One region of the Pseudomonas yamanorum genome, then DNA from elsewhere that is predicted to be linked to it. Evidence: predicted binding sites of a transcription regulator. Region 1 holds the regulator's gene; each other region holds the start of a gene.
The links. Region 1 encodes FliA, which starts transcription of late flagellar genes. Its sites were predicted from a motif close to CTAAAGTTTNNNNNNNNNNNGCCGNTAA; they were not measured.
Positions count from the first base shown of each region.

Region 1 (5,048 bases):
TGACATGTTTGCTGACCTCTACCACAGCCCGAACAAGCGAGTCGGCTGAGGCAATATGAACACATTGCAAAGTATCTACATCGATGGCCTGCCAGCAGTTCCCGCGGCCAACTTATGTAGCCTGCGTCTAAGCAAGACAAGGTAAAGAAATAAAATGGGCAGCATGCATCCCGTACAGGTGATCGCGGTGACCGGCGGCAAAGGTGGCGTCGGGAAAACTAACGTGTCAGTGAATTTGTCCCTGGCTCTGGCAGAGCTTGGCCGTCGCGTCATGCTGCTGGATGCTGACCTGGGCCTGGCGAACGTCGACGTTCTGCTGGGACTGACGCCCAAACATACCCTGGCCGATGTGATCGAAGGCCGCTGTGAGCTGCGCGACGTACTGTTGCAAGGCCCCGGCGGGATTCGCATCGTGCCGGCCGCTTCCGGCACCCAGAGCATGGTGCACCTGAGCCCGGCGCAGCATGCCGGCCTGATTCAGGCGTTCAGTGACATCGGCGACAACCTCGACGTGCTGGTGATCGACACCGCCGCCGGGATCGGCGAATCCGTGGTCAGCTTCGTGCGCGCAGCCCAGGAAGTATTGCTGGTGGTGTGCGATGAACCCACCTCGATCACCGACGCCTACGCCCTGATCAAACTGCTCAACCGCGACTACGGCATGAACCGCTTCCGCGTGCTGGCCAACATGGCCCAAAGCCCGCAGGAAGGGCGGAATCTGTTCGCCAAGTTGACCAAGGTCACAGATCGCTTCCTCGATGTCGCCTTACAATACGTTGGCGCAGTTCCTTACGACGAGTGCGTACGCAAGGCCGTGCAAAAGCAGCGTGCGGTCTATGAAGCGTTCCCTCGTTCGAAGTGCGCATTGGCGTTCAAGGCTATTGCCCAGAAGGTCGATACCTGGCCGTTGCCCGCCAATCCTCGGGGGCATCTGGAGTTTTTCGTCGAGCGATTGGTGCATCAGACGAGCGCAGGACCGGTGCTATGACAGCCAGCGGCTACAACCTTTACAAGAAGTCGGCACGTGACAGTCAGGTCGAATTGATCGAGCGCTATGCGCCCCTGGTCAAGCGCATTGCCTATCACTTGCTGGCGCGCTTGCCTGCCAGTGTCCAGGTCGAAGACTTGATCCAGGCGGGGATGATCGGCCTCCTCGAAGTGTCGACCAAGTACGACGCGAGCAAAGGCGCGAGTTTCGAGACCTACGCGGGGATTCGTATCCGTGGGGCCATGCTCGATGAAGTGCGTAAAGGTGATTGGGCGCCGCGTTCGGTACACCGCAACACGCGGATGGTGAGTGACGCAATTCGCTCAATTGAAGCAAAAACCGGTCGCGACGCTAAAGATCACGAAGTTGCGGCCGAACTCCAATTGAGTCTCGACGATTATTACGGGATTTTGAACGATACCTTGGGCAGCCGCCTGTTCAGTTTCGACGACCTTTTGCAGGACGGCGAACATGAAGGGCTGCACGAGGACGGCGCGAGTGCTCATCTCGAACCGTCACGCGATCTGGAAGATGAACGCTTCCAGCGTGCGCTGGCGGACGCGATTGCCAATTTGCCGGAGCGTGAGCGACTGGTGTTGGCGCTGTACTACGACGAAGAGCTGAACCTCAAGGAAATCGGTGAGGTCCTGGGGGTCAGCGAATCGCGGGTCAGCCAGTTACACAGCCAGTGCGCGGCCCGCTTGCGGGGGCGTTTGGGAGAGTGGCGAGCGCGCTGACAGGCAGTGTGGGGACACTGCGAACGATACCGTCCGGGCTCTGCGCCCGGACGGGCTTGGCCCGTGGTGCGCCCCCGGTAGTCCTTTTTGTGTAACGCCTGTTGATTGATATGGCGCGCCCAGGTGCTGGGCGCGTTTAAGACTGCTTGGAGGTCGAATTGGACAAGAACATGAAAATCCTCATCGTTGATGACTTCTCAACGATGCGGCGGATCATAAAAAACCTGTTGCGTGACCTTGGGTTCACTAACACGGTCGAGGCGGATGACGGCATTACGGCGATTCCGATCCTCAACAGCGGGAGCATCGACTTTCTGGTAACAGACTGGAACATGCCGGGCATGACCGGTATCGATCTGCTGCGCCACGTGCGCGCTGATGAAAAACTGCGCAGCCTGCCTGTGCTGATGGTGACCGCTGAAGCCAAGCGTGAACAGATCATCGAAGCCGCCCAAGCCGGGGTTAACGGCTACGTGGTCAAGCCATTCACTGCACTGGCCTTGAAAGAGAAGATCGAAAAGATCTTCGAACGCATCGGTCATTGATGCTGCCACGGGGGAGCTATGGAGCATAAAGAATCATCGCAGGCCGACTTTGAGTCGACCCTGAAAAAACATGCTCACCAACTTGTCGAAAGCCTTGAAAAAGGCCAGTTCGGTGACGCGGTGCAGTTAATCCATGAGCTCAACCAGACCCGTGACCGCGGCCTGTACCAGGAAGTGGGCAAGCTCACGCGTGAGTTGCACAGTGCGATTGTCAATTTTCAGATTGACCCGCACATGCCCCAGGCCGAAGAAATCTCGCAGATCACGGATGCCACCGAACGCCTGTCCTATGTGGTCAGGCTGACTGAGGCGGCGGCCAACCGCACCATGGACCTGGTGGAAAACGCCACGCCTCTGGTCAACGGTATGGCCAGTGAAGCCAAGGCCCTGAGCACTGACTGGGGCCGGTTCATGCGTCGGGAAGTGGGCGCTGAAGAGTTTCGTGAACTGGCGCGTCGGGTCGAGGGCTTTTTGTCCCGCAGCGAGCAGGAAAACCGCACGGTTTCCAGCAACCTGAATGACATTCTGCTGGCCCAGGACTACCAGGACCTCACCGGTCAGGTGATCAAGCGCGTGACCCAACTGGTCACCGAGGTGGAAAGCAACCTGCTCAAACTGGTGTTGATGGCGGGCCAGGTCGACCGGTTTGCCGGCATCGAACATGACCGCGAAGCGATCCTTTCTGAAAAAGATCCACAAAAACACCTCGCCAAGGGTGAAGGTCCGCAGATTCATGCCGATAAACGTGAAGACGTTGTATCCGGGCAAGACGACGTAGACGATTTGCTGTCCAGTTTAGGCTTCTAAGGAGCACACCCATGAGCTTCGGCGCCGATGAAGAAATCCTTCAGGATTTCCTTGTAGAGGCCGGCGAAATTTTAGAGCAACTGTCCGAACAACTGGTCGAGCTGGAAAGCCGACCGGATGATGCGAACCTGCTCAATGCAATTTTTCGCGGTTTTCACACTGTAAAAGGGGGCGCCGGCTTCCTCCAGCTCCACGAGCTGGTGGAGTGCTGTCACATCGCCGAGAACGTGTTCGACATCCTGCGCAAGGGTGAGCGACACGTCGACTCGGAACTGATGGACGTGATCCTGGAAGCGCTGGACGCGGTCAACGGCATGTTCAGTGAAGTGCGCGAACGTGCACCGATCACGGCCGCCACTCCGGAACTGCTGGCCGCCCTGGCGCGCCTGGCGGAACCTGCGGCCAACGCGCCGGTGGTCGAAGCGGTGGCTGAGCCTGTCGCCGAGCCTGCGGGCGACGTGACCGACAGCGAATTTGAACAACTGCTGGACTCGCTGAACGCCGTCAAGGCCGAAGCCGAGGCTCCGGCGGCCAATGCGCCGGCCATGGTGCCAACCACTGAAGACATCACTGACGCCGAGTTCGAGTCGTTGCTCGACCAGTTGCACGGCAAGGGTCAGTTTGCCCCGGACGCGGTGGCCGCAGCGCCAGCGCCTACGGAAGCCGCGGCGCCTGCCAGCAACGAAATCACCGACGACGAATTTGAAGCGCTGCTGGACCAGTTGCATGGCAAAGGCTCGTTTGCTGCCGATGCACTGCCGGAAGTCGCCGCAACCGCCGCCGCACCTGCAGCACCTGCTGCTACTGCAGCCGCTGCACCGGCTGCCGATGGACTGATCTCCGATCACGAATTCGAAGCCCTGCTGGATGAACTGCACGGCAAGGGCAAGTTCACCGAAGTGGTCGGCGCTGCTGCACCGGCTGCTACAGCTGCCGCTGCGGTGACAACGCCAGCCCCGGTGGCCGCCAAGGCCGCTGCACCAGTGGCTGCCAAACCTGCACCGGCCCCGGCACCCGCGCGTGCCGCTGCTGCTCCGGCCGCAGACAAGCAACCGGCCAGTGAAGCCGAAACCACCGTGCGGGTTGATACCGCGCGCCTGGACGACATCATGAACATGGTCGGCGAACTGGTGCTGGTGCGTAACCGCCTGGTGCGACTGGGCCTGAACAGCGGCGATGAGGCCATGCAAAAGGCCGTGTCGAACCTCGACGTGGTCACCGCCGACCTGCAAACCGCCGTCATGAAGACCCGGATGCAGCCGATCAAGAAAGTCTTCGGCCGCTTCCCGCGCCTGGTTCGCGACCTGGCACGCCAGCTCAAGAAAGAGATCAACCTGGAACTGGTGGGTGAAGAAACCGACCTCGACAAAAACCTTGTCGAGGCCCTGGCCGACCCGCTGGTCCACTTGGTGCGCAACGCGGTCGACCACGGTGTCGAGACGCCGGAAGAGCGCGAAGCCTCGGGCAAAAACCGCCAGGGCAAAGTGATCCTGGCGGCCGAACAGGAAGGCGACCATATCCTGCTGTCGATCACCGACGACGGCAAAGGCATGGACCCCACGATACTGCGCAACATTGCGGTCAAGCGTGGCGTGATGGACAAGGACGCCGCCGACCGCCTCACCGACACCGAGTGCTACAACCTGATCTTCGCCCCGGGCTTCTCCACCAAGACCGAGATTTCCGACGTGTCGGGCCGTGGCGTGGGCATGGACGTGGTGAAGACCAAGATCAGCCAGCTCAACGGTTCGATCAACATCTACTCGACCAAGGGCCAGGGCTCGAAGATCGTCATCAAGGTGCCGTTGACCCTGGCGATCATGCCGACCCTGATGGTGATGCTGGGCAACCAGGCGTTCGCCTTCCCGCTGGTCAACGTCAACGAAATCTTCCACCTCGACCTGTCGCGCACCAACGTGGTGGACGGCCAGGAAGTGGTGATCGTGCGCGACAAGGCGCTGCCACTGTTCT
Region 1 is NZ_LT629793.1:5,334,093-5,339,140, forward strand. Features, by position in the region: gene flhF (flagellar biosynthesis protein FlhF) at 1-49, shown strand, start outside; gene fleN (flagellar synthesis regulator FleN) at 155-988, shown strand; gene fliA (RNA polymerase sigma factor FliA) at 985-1,725, shown strand; gene BLU46_RS25200 (chemotaxis response regulator CheY) at 1,896-2,270, shown strand; gene BLU46_RS25205 (protein phosphatase CheZ) at 2,289-3,077, shown strand; gene BLU46_RS25210 (chemotaxis protein CheA) at 3,089-5,048, shown strand, end outside.

Region 2 (5,048 bases), 2.1 Mb from region 1:
TCAAAGGCTCACTCCAACTGGGCCTGATGCCTCGCCTCAAGCTGAATTTTGACCTGATGCCCGTAGATTTTCTTGCCCGGTTTGTTGCGTTCCACAGTGGCCGCTGTGGTGATGGAGGGACCGTGTTCAACCTGCACAACCCGCAGCCCTTGAGCTGGGAATCCTACGTCGACGCCTTTCGCCAGGCAGGCCATGCATTCGAACTGGTGAGCGTCGCCCACTGGCAACGTCACCTGCACACGGTGGACAGTCGCAATGCGCTGTTCGGCGTACTGGGTTTCTACCTCAATGGTATGGGCGAGGATATCGGCGATACATCAATGATCCGGCATGACAACGCACGACGTGGCGTCGAGCAGATGGGCACGCACTACCCCGAAAAAAATCCGGCGCTGTTACGCATGGGCTGCGAGTACCTCAAGCGCATCGGCTTCCTGCCATCAAGCTCTCAACTGGAGGAAACCCTATGAAACCCGATACGTTGATTCGCAACCCTTGCGGCAAGCCTGTGGTGTCTTCAGTGACGGTTGCCTGTGATGCCGCCCGTGCGTGGGCGGTAGTCGGTGACTTTGCTGGCTTTGATAGATTTATCCCGGCCTTGTCCCACATCGAAATGACCGGTGCAGGCACGGGATCGCTGCGCAAGAAATGCTTCCACGATGGAAATCTGGTGGTGGAACAACTCAACAGCCGTGATGAGCAGGCCATGCAGATGACCTGGACAACGATTTACAACACTTTGGGCGTGGCACGGCTGTGGGCAGCCATGGACGTCGAACCACTGGAAGCGGGCTGTTCACGGGTGACCTGGACGATCATCGCCGAGCCGGTTGAACCGGGTGTGGAAGGGTTTGCGCCGTTTGTACAGGCATTCGCCGACAGCGCGCTGGAGAATGTGCGAGCGATGTTTGGCTAAACCTGTAGAAGCGAGCTTGCTCGCGAAAAACGAATAGGCGAAACGGGCTATCTGGTAGCGCTGCGTTAGCGTTGACGTTCTTCGCGAGCAAGCTCGCTCCTACAGGTTAATCATCAGATTTTGAAACTGTCGACCAACTGCTTCAGCCGGTTGGCCTGTTGAGACAACGCGTCGCAATCCTTCAAGGTTTCGTTGAGGTTGGCCACGCCTTGCTGATTCAGCAGGTTGATCTGGTTGATATCGACATTGAGAGTTTCCACCACGGCGGTCTGCTCCTCGGTGGCGGCTGCTACCGACTGGTTCATTCCGTCGATCTCGACGATCCGCTGAGTCACGCTGACCAGGCGCTCACCGGCCTGGTTGGCGACCTCGACGCTTTCTTCGCTGGAGGTCTGGCTGGCGTTCATCGTGGTCACGGCCTCACGCGAGCCAATCTGCAGCGAGGTGATCATTTTGTGGATCTCCTCCGCCGACTCCTGGGTGCGGTGCGCCAGGTTGCGGACTTCATCTGCCACCACGGCAAACCCACGCCCAGCTTCACCGGCGCGCGCAGCCTCAATCGCAGCGTTGAGGGCCAGCAAGTTGGTTTGCTGGGAGATGCCTTTGATCACATCCAGGATGTGGCCGATGTTGTCGGTGCTGGCGTTCAGGGTTTCAATCTGAGTGCAGGACAGACTGATTTTTTGCGAAAGCTCCGACATCGCCAGGATGGTTTTCTCCACGACCTTGCGCCCGTCATCAGCCTGCTCGCTGGCACCGCTGGCATGTTGCGAAGCATCAGCGGCGTTGCGCGCGATTTCCTGAGTGGCAGCCCCCAGTTCGTTGATTGCCGCGGCCACGCTGTTGGTGCGGGCGCTTTGCTCGTCGGAGCCGACGATCGATGCGTTGGACGAGGCCATTACGCGCTGGGACAGGTCGTGTACCTGACGGGTGGCCGAGGAAACTTCGGAGATTGACGCGTGAATACGCTCGACGAATTGGTTGAAGGCACTGCCTAAGTCACCGAACTCGTCCTTGCTTTCCACGGTCAGGCGACGGGTCAAGTCACCCTCGCCCTGGGCAATGTCCTGCATGGCGCGACCCATGGTGGTCAGCGGGCGCATCAAGACCTGAATCAGCAGGCTCAGGAACACCGCGATAGCAGCCACTGCAATGAACATGGCGATCAATGCCGAGGTGCGGAACTTGCCCAGCGGTGCGTAGGCTTTGTCTTTGTCGATCGACAGGCCGATGTACCAGTCGGCATTCGGCAACCCGCTGATGGGGGTGAAGGACAAAATCCGTTCCTGGCCATTGAGGACCACTTCCTGGCTGACCTTCTCGATGCGTACGTTGGTGCCCGGGTAGATGTCCTTGAGGTTCTTCATCACCTGGTCTTGGTCCGGGCTGACGATCACCTGGCCGTCACCGCTGACCAGGAAGGCATGGCCGATGCCGCCGAAATCCACCGAGTTGATGATCTTCACCAGAGTTTGCAGGCTCAGGTCACCGCCAACCACGCCTAGCAGTTCGCCATTCTTTTTCACCGGCATCGCGATGGTCACGATCAGCCCACCTACCGCAGCCATATAGGGCGGCGTGAGCATCGTCTTGTCGGCGGCCACCGCTTGTTTGTACCAGGGACGCTGACGCGGGTCGTAGTCATCCGGCATTTTGGCGTCGGGCCGTTGGGTGAACACGCCGTTGGTTGAACCGACGTAGGTGAACTGGAAGTTGGAGGTAAATGCCGACTGGTCGACCAACCCCGGAAGATCGGCAGCGCTGCCCTGGTGGGCCACGTTTTGCGCCAGGCTTTCCAACACCAGTACCCGGCCGCTGAGCCAGTTCTGCACACTGCTGGCGGTCAGCTCACCGGATTGCTGGATGGACGATTCCAGGTTTTGCCGGATGGTGTTGCGCTGCAGGTAGTCGTTGTAGAACGTGAATAACGCGAAGGCCAGAACCACTACGCCTGACGCGGCCAACAGAATTTTATGACTGAACTTGAGATTCATTTCATTGACTTCTTTTTGCCAAAAGGGGGTGAGCGTGCCGGATGCAACATTCCATGTAACGGGATAGGCAGACTCTGCGACTGCTCTATTTCGGTGCACGCATGGCTCGTCAGGCTGTCGGCCAAGTCAGGATAAATCTTAGGAATTTGTGAGAGGCATCTGCTTTTAGCGTCAGAAGCCGACCAGCGGTAGGCCCCTGACGTGAGAGTTGCAAAATTTTTCAGCCTTGTCGACAATGCGACTAATTATCATTTGTGACGCTTTGCCAGGCCGCGTGAATGCCCTCTTCCGAGTACGCAGTACAGACGCTTTACAGCAACCATCATGGCTGGCTGAACACGTGGCTGCGCAGTCGCCTGGGTAATGCAGCAGATGCGGCGGACTTGGCGCAGGACACGTTCGTGCGCCTGCTGCAAAAAACCGAACGCTTCGAACTCAAGGCTCCTCGGGCCTTCCTGCGCACCATCGCCCGAGGCCTGGTGATCGATCATTGGCGTCGCGAAGAAATCGAGCGCGCCTATCTGGAGTCCATCGCGCATTTGCCCGACGCCTTGGCACCGAGTGCTGAAGAGCGTGCGCTGATTCTGGAATTGCTGGAGTCCGTCGCCCGGCTTCTGGACGGACTCAAGCCCAAGGTGCGCAAGGCGTTTCTACTGGCTCAGTGCGACGGGCTGACATACAAGCAGATTGCGCAGCAGATGGGCGTGTCGTTGCGCTCGGTGGAGCGGTATGTCGCCGAGGCCCTGTATCACTGTTATGTGCTGCGGTATGAGGCATGACCTCGATGGATAACACGGCGCGCTCCGGGCCCGACCCGCAGGTGGTCAAGCAGGCCATCAGCTGGATGCTGCGCTTGCGTAACAATCGCGCGAATGTCCGGTTGAAGGCGCAGTGCGAGCACTGGCGTGAAGCTCATCATGAACACGAGCTGGCCTGGCAACGCGTGCAGGCGCTGCAGCATGAATTGAGCAGCCAATTGGCGGCGATCCCCGGAGCCCATGTGGCGCTGGAGAGCAGTGCCCAGCGCCTTGGTCGTCGGCAAGCGTTGAAGGTGTTGTCCGGTGTTCTGTTGATGGGTTCGGCGGCCTGGCTCAGTCGAGACCTCACCGGCTGGCAGCGCTGGACCTCGGACCTGGCTACCACCACCGGCGAGCGTCGTAGCGTGCAACTACCGGATGGCACACGTCTGCAGCTCAATACCGACAGCGCAGTGGACCTGGACTTCAACCCGCAGCAGCGCCTGATCACGTTGGTACGCGGGGAAATCCTGGTGACCTGTGGCGCTGCGGCGACCACACCGCTGCTGGTTCGCACCCGCCATGGCTTGTTCGAAGGCATAGACGGGCGGTTTGTGGTGCGCCAGGACAGCAATTGCACACGCTTGAGCGTCGCGTCAGGCAACGTGGCGATTCATTCACCACATACCGCCGACGGCCTATTCACTCAAGTGCATGCAGGAGAAAGCTACCTGGTGCGTCAGAACGAGGCCGTTCTCGCACCGCCTTCGGATATGGATGCCGGGGCTTGGGCGGATGGTTTGATCGTCACCCGCAACATGCGTCTTGCCGATTTCCTGGCGGAGGTGGCGCGCTATCGCCAAGGTTATCTGGGCTGTTCAAGTGATATCGCAGACTTGCGCTTGTCGGGTGTTTTTCGCCTGGAAGACACTAAGAAGCTGTTGGCAATCCTTCCGCAGACGCTGCCCGTGCGTCTGCGCTATCGCACACGCTGGTGGGTGAGCCTGGAACGTCAGGCCTGATTATTTTTGTCGCGCCTGATTTATTTTTGGCGGCTTTTTTCCGTGAGTCCGGCTTAGACAGTAAGCAATTCAATCTGCCTTCAGCGACCTCTACGGATCTCGATAATGACTGTGCGTTTTTTCAGTAACTCACCCTCTTCCTACCCTTTGCTCGGTAAAGCCGTACGTGCAGCGTTGCTGTCGACCACGATAGGCATCGGCTTGTTGCCGGTTGCCGGTGTCGCGGCTAATAGCGGAGTCGAGCGTATCAGCCAGCGCTATGACATCCCTGCAGGCGCGCTGAGCGATGTCCTCAATCAGTTTGCCCGTCAGGCAGGCATCACCCTTTCCAGCACGCCTGTGCAGACTCAGGGCCGCCAGTCTCCCGGACTGCACGGGG
Region 2 is NZ_LT629793.1:3,281,931-3,286,978, forward strand. Features, by position in the region: gene BLU46_RS15405 (amino acid adenylation domain-containing protein) at 1-470, shown strand, start outside; gene BLU46_RS15410 (SRPBCC family protein) at 467-916, shown strand; gene BLU46_RS15415 (methyl-accepting chemotaxis protein) at 1,030-2,910, opposite strand; gene BLU46_RS15420 (sigma-70 family RNA polymerase sigma factor) at 3,189-3,689, shown strand; gene BLU46_RS15425 (FecR domain-containing protein) at 3,686-4,669, shown strand; gene BLU46_RS15430 (TonB-dependent siderophore receptor) at 4,775-5,048, shown strand, end outside.
Region 2: the regulator FliA is predicted to act here: its motif matches at 3,025-3,052, upstream of BLU46_RS15415 (methyl-accepting chemotaxis protein).

Region 3 (5,048 bases), 2.5 Mb from region 1:
CGCACAACGGCACAAAGATCGCCGCGAGGATCGGCACCGTGGAAAACGACGAGCCGATACCCATGGTCACCAGTAACCCCACCAGCAGCATCAGCAGCGCGCCCACACCACGGCTATGGCCGATGAAAGCCGCGGAGTCTTGCACGAGTGTCTGTACTTCACCGGTGGCCTTGAGCACTTCGGCAAAGCCGGACGAGGCGATCATGATGAAGCCGATCATCGCCATCATCTTCATGCCTTCGGTGAACAGGTCATCCGTATCGCGCCAGCGCACAATCCCCGACACCGAAAAGATCAGGAACCCGGCCAGGGCGCCGATGATCATCGAGTCCAGCCACAGTTGGATAATGAACGCCGCCGCAATCGCCAGGCCGGCCACCAGCAGGGTCAGCGGGTTGTATTGCACCGCCACCTGCTCGACCCGCTCGATTTTCTCCAGGTCGTACACACGCTTTTTGCGGTAGCTGATAAACACCGCCACCAGCAGGCCGACCACCATGCCCAGCGCCGGGAGGCCCATGGCATGGGTGACGTTGACGTGGCTGATGTCGACGCCGCTCTTGGCCACGTTGGCCAGCAGGATCTGATTCAGGAAGATATTGCCGAAGCCCACTGGCAGAAACATGTACGGCGTGATCAGGCCGAAGGTCATGACGCAGGCGATCAGCCGACGGTCCAGCTGCAGTTTGGTCAGCACGTATAAAAGCGGCGGTACCAGCAGCGGGATAAACGCGATGTGGATCGGCAGGATGTTCTGCGAGGCGATGGCCACGACCCAGAGCAGGCCGATCAACAGCCATTTGACGTGGCTACCACCCGTGGCTTCCTGGCGATCCACCAGCAACAGGGCCTTGTCCGCCAGCGCATGGGCCAGGCCGGATTTGGCAATCGCCACGGCGAACGCGCCAAGCAACGCGTAGGACAACGCCACCGTCGCACCGCCACCCAGCCCGCTGTTGAACGCCTTGAGCGTTGCATCGATGCCCAGGCCGCCGGTCAGGCCACCCACCAAGGCGCCGACAATGATCGCGATCACCACATGCACGCGGGACAGGCTGAGCACCAGCATCGTGCCGACCGCGGCGATTACTGCATTAATCATCGTTACCTCAAGACAGAAAAACTAAAAAAAGCACGCACCTGCCCGGGCTACTGTCGGGAACGGCTGCCGCAAACCAGGTTTTAAAGGAGTTTTATTAGAGGGCGCGCACTTTGCAGCAGGTGGGCGGGCATGTCAAAGAACGGCGTCGCAAACGAGTTTAAATTGATCGTTTGAATAAAGAAAAATCCTGTGCGGCCGATACAGGCAGATCGTCTCTGTCGTATCGAAAGTTAAGGAAGGCTCCATGTCGCTCAGACAGCTGTCCATTCAATGGAAAATTACCCTGCTGGCCGGTCTTTGCCTGCTGGGCATCGTGACCTTGCTGGTAGGTCTCTCGCTGTACCGCATGGCGCAGAGCTCCGAACTGGTCAAGGCTTCCAGTATGGAAATGCTCGACGAAGCCGCCCAGGCCCGCATTGAAGCCCAGGGTGAAGTGCAGGCATTGGGCATTCGCCAGCAGTTCATGGACGCCTATCAATACGGCCACGGTTTTTCCCGGCAGGTGCTGTTCCTGCGCGAACAGGCCGAGAAACGCTTCCTGGATGCCTTCGACCTGCGCGAAGACCTGACCCGCCAGGTCAAGGCCGCACTGCAGGCCAATCCGGAACTGCTGGGCCTGTCCTTGGTGTTCGAGGCCAACGCACTGGATGGCAAGGACGAGTTGTTCGCCAACCAGCAAGAGCTGGGCAGCAACGACAAAGGCCGTTTTGCGCTGTACTGGTCCCAGCCGACTGCGGGCAAACTGACTTCAATGTCGCTGCCCGAAAGCGACATGTCCGACACCAGCGTCGGACCCAGCGGCGAAAAAGCCAACGCCTGGTTCACGTGCCCGCGTACCACCCTCAAGCCGTGCGTGATCGAACCCTACTTCTACGTGATCGACGGACAAAAGGTGCTGATGACCAGCATCGTCTTCCCGCTGATGGTCAACGGCAAAGTCATCGCCTCGCTGTCGGTGGACATCAACCTCAACAGCCTGCAAGCCGTCAGCCAGGGCGCCAGCCAGAAACTCTATGACGGCCAGACCAGCGTCAGCATCATCAGCCCGGTGGGCCTGCTGGCCGGCTACAGCCCGGACGCCGGCAAACTCGCCCAGCGCCTGGACGCCGTCGACACGGCCAACGGCGCGCAGCTGATCAGTTCGCTTTCCACCAGCACCCAGACCCGCAGCGTGCGCACCGACCATCAACTCAAGGTGCTCGCGCCGTTCCAGCCGATCCCCGATGGCAAACCGTGGGGCGTTCTGCTGGATGTACCGGAAAAAGTCCTGGTCGCCCCGGCTGAGGCCCTCAAGTCCAAACTGGATGCCGACAACGCCAAAGGCACCCTGCTGGAACTGAGCCTGGGCCTGCTGGCAGCAATCGTCGGCCTGTTGCTGGTGTGGCTGATGGCCCGCAGCGTAACCCGGCCGATCCTCGGCGTGGCGCGCATGCTGGAAGACATTGCCAGTGGCGAAGGCGATCTGACCCGGCGCCTGGCCTACGACAAGCACGATGAACTCGGCGAGTTGGCTGGCTGGTTCAACCGCTTCCTCGACAAGCTGCAGCCGATCATTGCCCAGGTCAAACGCTCGGTGCAGGACGCCCGTGGCACCGCCGACCAGTCGGCGGCGATTGCCACTGAAACCAGTGCCGGCATGGAGCAGCAATACCGTCAGGTCGACCAGGTGGCCACCGCCTCCCACGAAATGAGCGCCACCGCCCAGGACGTTGCCCGCAGCGCAGCGCAAGCCGCCCAGGCCGCCCGCGATGCCGACCAGGCCACCCGTGAAGGCCTGACCGTGATCGACCGCACCACCACCAGCATCGGCCACTTGGCGGCGGACATGAGCACCGCGATGACCCAAGTTGAAGGGCTGGCCGCCAACAGCGAGAAGATCGGCTCGGTATTGGAAGTGATTCGTGCAATCGCCGAGCAAACCAACCTGCTGGCACTGAACGCCGCCATCGAAGCAGCCCGTGCGGGTGAAGCCGGTCGCGGTTTTGCGGTGGTCGCCGATGAAGTGCGCAACCTGGCGCGACGTACCCAGGAGTCGGTTGAAGAAACCCGCCTGGTGATCGAGCAACTGCAAAGCGGTACCCAGGAAGTGGTCGGTTCCATGAGCAACAGCCATCGGCAGGCCCAGGGCAGCGTCGAACAGGTGGGCCAGGCCGTGACCGCCTTGCGCCAGATCGGCGATGCGGTGACGGTGATCAGCGACATGAACCTGCAGATCGCCAGCGCCGCCGAAGAGCAAAGCGCGGTGGCCGAGGAGATCAACAACAACGTAGCAACCATTCGAGATGTGACGGAGTCGTTGTCCGAGCAAGCGAATGAGTCGGCGCGGGTCAGCCAGGCGTTGAACAGCTTGGCGAATCAGCAGCAGAGCCTGATGGACCAGTTCAGGGTTTGATGAGCTGCGGGATACTCCGGCAATAAGCCCGAGTATCCCGCAGCTGTCGAGCCTTGGCGAGGCTGCGTTGGCGGTATACCTGACACACCGCCAACGCAGCCTCGCTGGGGCTCGACAGCTGCTACGTTTGTTTTCAATGGCGCCGTGGCAGGTCGATAACGACCTTTAACCCGCCCAGCTCGCTCTCCTGCAACAGAAGCACCCCGCCCCACACCTCAACAATATCCCGCACGATCCCAAGCCCCAGACCATGCCCGTCAGTCTGCTCATCCAACCGAGTGCCTCGGCTGAACACCTGGTCGCGCTGATTCTCAGGGATCCCCGGCCCATCATCTTCCACCACCAGCCGAAAGCCTTCCGGGGTTTCACTGATGCTCAACACAATTTCCGCGTCCGCCCATTTGCAGGCGTTGTCCAGCAGGTTACCCAACAGTTCCAGCAAATCCTCGCGGTCCCACGGCAACTGTAAACCTGGCGGTACGCGGTAACTCAAATCCAGGTGTTCGCCATGGATCATGTTCAGAGTCGCCAGCAACCCCGGCAATTCACCATCGCAATCAAACAAGGCACCCGGCAGCGTCTCGCCGGCCAGGCGCGCACGATTGAGTTCGCGATTAAGCCGTTGTTGCACCTGCTCCAACTGTTCGCGCAGCAGCTTGCTCAGTTGTGGTTGGTCCTTGAGCTGCTCACTGGATGCCACACTCAGCAACACTGCCAATGGGGTCTTCAAGGCATGGCCGAGATTGCCCAGGGCATTGCGCGAGCGCTTGAGGCTGTCTTCGGTGTGGGCCAGCAAATGGTTGATCTGCGCCACCAGCGGCTCCAGTTCCACCGGCACCTGGGTGTCCAGTTGCGAGCGCTGGCCTTGTTGCAGTTGCGCGATCTGGTTGCGCGCGGTCTCCAGCGGGCGCAAGGCCCGGCGCACGGTGACCCGTTGCAGAATCAGGATCAGCAACAGCGCCGCCAGCCCCAGCACCAGCCCGATCTGGCGCATCAGGCGAAAGCTTTCCCTGACCGGGGTGTAGTCCTGGGCCACGCTGATGGAAATCGATTGGCCAAAGCGCTTGTAGTCCGAACGCAGTACCAGCAACTGCTGGCCTTCCGGCCCCAACTGCAGGTTGCCCTTGAGCCCGGCGTGAGGCAGTTGCGGCAATTCCTGGTCCCATAGCGAGCGGGAACGCCAATGGGTGTCGGCAAAATCAATACGGAAATAGTGCCCGGAAAACGGACGCTGGTACGCAGGAGACAACCGCTGTTCATCCAGTTGCACCCCAGCCGGCCCGCGCACCAATGCGACCAGAAGGTTTTCACTGTCGTTGCGCAAGCCCGATTCCAAGTAGCGTTGCAGGCCCATTTCGAACAGCCACAGGCTGGTTTGCGCCAGCACCAGGCCGACGATCACCATGACGCTGATCAGCCCCAGGCTCAGGCGCCGCTGGATCGACTTCATGCAGGGCTGGCGCCGAAACGGTAACCCTGTCCGCGCCGGGTCTCAATCACGCTGCGGCCCAACTTGCGGCGCAGGTGATTGACGTGGACCTCCAGCACATTGGA
Region 3 is NZ_LT629793.1:770,782-775,829, forward strand. Features, by position in the region: gene BLU46_RS03780 (Na+/H+ antiporter family protein) at 1-1,099, opposite strand, end outside; gene BLU46_RS33675 (methyl-accepting chemotaxis protein) at 1,347-3,494, shown strand; gene BLU46_RS03790 (sensor histidine kinase) at 3,628-4,944, opposite strand; gene BLU46_RS03795 (response regulator transcription factor) at 4,941-5,048, opposite strand, start outside.
Region 3: the regulator FliA is predicted to act here: its motif matches at 1,277-1,304, upstream of BLU46_RS33675 (methyl-accepting chemotaxis protein).

Region 4 (5,048 bases), 2.3 Mb from region 1:
CTACGACCTCAAAGGGTGGCGCAGCCTGCTGGTGGCGACGCATCTGGTTCAACAACATTGCCTGGGGCTATTTTGCGGGCCGCTATGATTCCTTTTTGCCATCCATGGTGATCGGGCTATGATCGGAGCCATATGAACCAGACGCTCCATCACCTATGGCCGTTGACCTGCAAGCCCTCTATCCCAAACTGATCCACCTCATGCTGGATACGGTGTTTGTGGTCGACAGTGACAATCTGATTGTCTTCGTAAGTGATGCCTGCGAAGCGCTGCTCGGTTACCGCGCCGACGAACTGACCGGCACGCTGATCACCGACTATATGCACCCCGAAGACCTGGCACGCACCCGCGCCTCCATTGTCCGGGTCATGAATGGCAAGCCCCACGTCGACTTCCGCAACCGTTACCTGCGCAAGGATGGCAGCGTGGTGCACATTTTGTGGGCGGCCTTCTGGTCTGAAGAAGTGGGCGCGCGGATTGGTGTCGCGCGGGACATCACGGCCCTGACACAAGCAGAGGAAGAGCTACGTTTCCTTGCCCATCATGACTCGCTGACGGCCCTCACCAATCGATCGCTGTTCAATGATCGACTGGACACAGCCCTGCAAGGGGCCCTGCGGCACAACAGCAAGCTGGCGCTGCTGTTTCTGGACGTCAATGACTTCAAGTGCATCAACGATGTGCATGGCCATGCCATCGGCGACCGCGTGCTCTGCGTGATTGCACGGCGGCTGGAAGGCTGTGTGCGTGGCAGCGACCTGGTGGCGCGAATGGGCGGCGATGAGTTTACGGTGCTGCTGACGGACATCCAGTCGGAAGACGCCGTTTCCGCAAAAGTCACGCAGATACTCGCCGTCATGGCCGAGCCGCTGAGCGCTGAGTTTGGCGCGGTGAAAATGCCGTCCTGCAGTATTGGCGTGGCGTTTTATCCCGCGGACGGGAAAGACGCCGACACGCTGCTCAGCCATGCGGACGGCGAGATGTACCGGGTAAAAAGAAATCGGTTTGCAGGTGAGTGACCTGAGTCAGGCCTCTACTGATGAAACCTGCGCCCCAGTGCATCCAGCCGCACCGCAATCGGCGGCAATCGCTCACTGCTCCTGGCCAGCGTCTCCACATCCTGCGCGGTGTTCTGGGCAATGCTCTGCACTGATTGCAGCCGTCCCACAATCTCCACATTTGCCGTGGATTGCTCACGGGTGGTCGACACAATCCGCCCATTGAGCTGATCAATCTGCGAAATATCATTGCCCACCGCCCGCAGCATCTCCACCGCGAGTTGGCTGTCTTCCACGCAGCGTTCCACCCCTTGGCGGCTATCGTGCATGGCTTCAACCGCTTGCCGGCTGCCGTGTTGCAAGCCTTCAATAATCGTCTTGATCTCCTGGGTCGACACCGCCGTGCGCTGCGCCAGGCTGCGTACCTCATCGGCGACCACGGCAAACCCGCGTCCTTGCTCACCGGCGCGGGCGGCTTCGATGGCGGCGTTGAGGGCCAGCAGGTTGGTCTGGTTGGCGATGCTGCTGATGACTTCCAGCACCGAGCCGATCTGCTCGGCTTGCACGGCCAGCCCTTCGACCGTCTGGTTAGTGTCGTGGAGGCGGGTGGCGAGCTGGGTGATTTCCTGCTGGGCGCGACCGACGCTTTCCTGGCCACGGATGATTTGCTGGCTGGCTTGACCCGCGTGGTCGACGGCCTGTTCGACGTGCACGGCGATGTGGCCCATGGCGTCTTCCATGCGCTGCATGGAATCGGTCATTTGCGCGATTTCCGCCAGTTGATGGCGCGCGCCTTTTTCCAGGGTGCCGCTGGCGTGGGCCAGTTCCTGGCCGAGTTGGCCGAGGCCATGGGAGTCGCGGGCGACGCCGTCTATCAGGCCGGTGATCTGGGTCAGAAAGTGGTCGAAGCGTGTAGCGAGTGAAACGTGGACTTTTTCCGGGCTGCCCTTGGCGGCCTCACCGCTGAACTGGGTGGTGACGGCGAGCATCTTTTCGAGCATTTCCTGGCTTTCTACCGCCTCTTTCTGGCTGTGAACCGCGAGGTAGAGCAGGGCGACCGTCTCCATCACCACGTAGAACGCGTGGACGAAAATCATGCTCCAGCCGCCGTGATGCTCCATCACAAACACCGGGAAACCCTGGTGTTGCAAGGCATGGAACACCACGTGGTGCACCGCGATGGTGGCGGCGGCCACCAGGATGGGCAGCCAGTCGCGGTAGAAGGTCAGCACCGCCAGCAGCGCGAAGATACCGAAGTGCGATTCGATGACACCCTCGGCCTGGTTGATGTGCAATGCCGCCATGATCATCAGGCCAACGCCCAGCGCGCAGCGCATCAGGCGAGTGCCGCCTATGACGCGATAGGCCAGGGTCAGCACCACGCTGGTGCCGCCCCCGATGATGAGCGCTTGCAGCAGCGTGTCGTGCCAGAACGCCAGGCCCAGGGAAAACAGGGCCATCAGCCAGATCAGGGCGAGCATGATGCGGTCGGCTTTGCGGTAGTGCTCGATGAAACGGGCTTGCGCGGGCATTCACTCGTACTCCATGTGGTCTGGCCAGGATCAGGCAAGCATGCGACGTGCCACACGCGCATGCGGGGGAGCGAATCAGCTGTAAGGGAACTCGGATTGATTGATGCCAGGAGGTTATCGGCATGGGTGGGAGGGGCTTTAGAGGGGATAACGGTCAAAAGCGGTACTTATCGGACAACAGATTCAGCCGATATCGACCTTCATGGATATGTCCCAGGTGCCGGCACCGTTTTTAGCCAGACCGATCATCATCAGGCCGAGCCACTCGAGCGACTGGGCCATCTGCAGGTCGCCGACATCCAGCGGACGCAGCCCGAGACTTTCGAGGAAGGTCGAGACGCGCGCCTTGGCGTCTGCATCGTCCGCCGCGATGAACGCATCGAGGCGTTTATCCTTGGCCAGTACGTGACCGAAAAGGGTATTGAACGCCTTGACGACCTGCGCGCTGGCCGGGGCGAGCTTGGCGATTTCCTGCGCGCCGGAACTGCCGTGGGGGGTAACGAGGCCAGTAAGATCGGAAGCGACCGGGTTGGTGATGTCGATGATTACCTTGCCGTCGAGCGCTTTCCCGAAGTCGGCCAGGACCGCCACCGCATGGGTGTAGGGAACGGCGAGAATGACGATGTCGCCCGCCGGAATGGCGCCGTAAGTCCCCGTGACCGCTTCGCAAGCGAGCTTGTCGGCAAGCGCCCGTGCCTTGGCGGGATCGCGGCTGACCACCTCGACGGTGTGTCCGGCCTTGGCGATACGGCCGGCGATCGCCGTGGCCATGCCTCCCGAACCGATGATGCTGATAGTGCTCATGTGCGGTCTCCGGCCGGGAAGTAATGGCCGCTATCCAGATCGGCGAAGAGGCCGGGTTGGGTCGGTTCCCAGCCAAGCACCTGACGCGTGATGGCGTTCGACGTCGGCGTGTCCAGCGTGACCAGATTCGCAAGGAACCCGAAGTAGCCAGGCAACATCAGCACGTCTGCGGGAATAGACACGGCCGGCAGGTTCAACCGGCTGGCAATGGCTTCGGCGATCTGACGGTACGGGATAGCCACCTCGGCGATTGCATGCCAGCTTCTGCCCGGCGCGCCTTTTTCCAGCGCCAGGCGAAACACAGTGGCGAGGTCACGTGCGTGCACGGCCCCCCAACGGTTGGCACCCTCTGCGGGGTAACCGACAACCCCCTTTTCCTTGGCCAGCCCGATCAACAACGGAAGGAAGCCCGCGTTATCGGTGGCGCTATGCATGATCTCAGGGATCCGCACGATCGAAGACCGTATGCCTTTTTCGGCCAGACCGATCACCGTGGTTTCCACGATGTTCCGAACCCGCAGGGTGTTTTTGTACGGATCGCCGCCGGGAAGGGGTGGATCCTCCTCGGTGGCCGGCCGGCCCAGGCCCGCCCACCCGGGTGAGCCGACGCTTCCAGACACGACCAACGGCTTTGCGCTTCCGGCCAGTGCTTCGCCATAGGCAAGCATGATCTCAAGCTCTGCGGCCGCAACGGCGTTGATCCCGCCGGTTGGAATCAGGTCCTGCCGATGCGCGAGGTGAATCACGCCGTCCGAGGCAGCGGCCGCCTCCTTGAGCCCGTCGAGGTCCTCGAGATTGCCGCGACGTACCTTGGCACCGAGCGCAGCAGCCTGCGCCGCGGCCTTGTCGGACCGCGCCAGGGCAGTGACCTCATGGCCGGCGGCGATAAGGTCGGAGATGACGTACGGACCGGAATGGCCGGTGCCGCCGGTAACAAAAACGTGCATATGCGTTCTCTCATGGGCAGCGCGTCGAACGATTCGGCGACTGCATCAGGTGTGGAAATCATGCTGGGCTTTTCACTTGTATAAAGCAAGTGAAAAGCTGAAATTTTACTTGTGATGTGCAAGTAATGCTAAAGTTCGGCAATGAAAACCACACGAAAAGAGACCTTTCGGTCTCACTGCGCAGTGAATTACGGCGTGGAGGTATTTGGCGATCGGTGGTCGCTGCTGATCATCCGCGACATCGTCTTTACTGGGAAAAAGACCTACGGCCAATTCCTTAAATCGGAAGAGGGAATCGCAACCAACGTCCTGGCTTCTCGCCTTGCCTTTCTTGAGGAGCAGGGCATTCTCTCGAAGGCGCCCAACCCCGATGACCGGCGCAAGGATTTTTATGGATTGACGGAGAAAGGCATAGACCTCATTCCGATCCTGCTGAACATCGTCTTGTGGAGCGCGAAGCACGATTCGCAATCGTACGTGCGCCCGGACTCAACGCTCTTTGAGCAGTTGAGCCAAAACCCCGCACAGGTGATCGAAGAGGTGAAAGCGCTATTGCGTGAGGGCGGATGCATCTTTCCAGCGGGTAACGAATGAGCCGGCTGAGAGCGGGTATCGTTGCAGCCGCAGGCAGCCCGTCAGACTTTCACGCAGGGCGGCAAACTCGGTTGGTGTCTCGGGAGGGCGGACACCCAAACTGGCGACTGTACTCGCGGCTGAATTGCGATGGGCTTTCGTAGCCCACTCGATAACAGGCACTCGCCACATCC
Region 4 is NZ_LT629793.1:546,620-551,667, reverse strand. Features, by position in the region: gene BLU46_RS02655 (sensor domain-containing diguanylate cyclase) at 156-1,019, shown strand; gene BLU46_RS02650 (methyl-accepting chemotaxis protein) at 1,034-2,530, opposite strand; gene BLU46_RS02645 (NADPH-dependent F420 reductase) at 2,714-3,334, opposite strand; gene BLU46_RS02640 (SDR family oxidoreductase) at 3,331-4,281, opposite strand; gene BLU46_RS02635 (winged helix-turn-helix transcriptional regulator) at 4,423-4,875, shown strand; gene BLU46_RS02630 (AraC family transcriptional regulator) at 4,925-5,048, opposite strand, start outside.
Region 4: the regulator FliA is predicted to act here: its motif matches at 2,645-2,672, upstream of BLU46_RS02650 (methyl-accepting chemotaxis protein).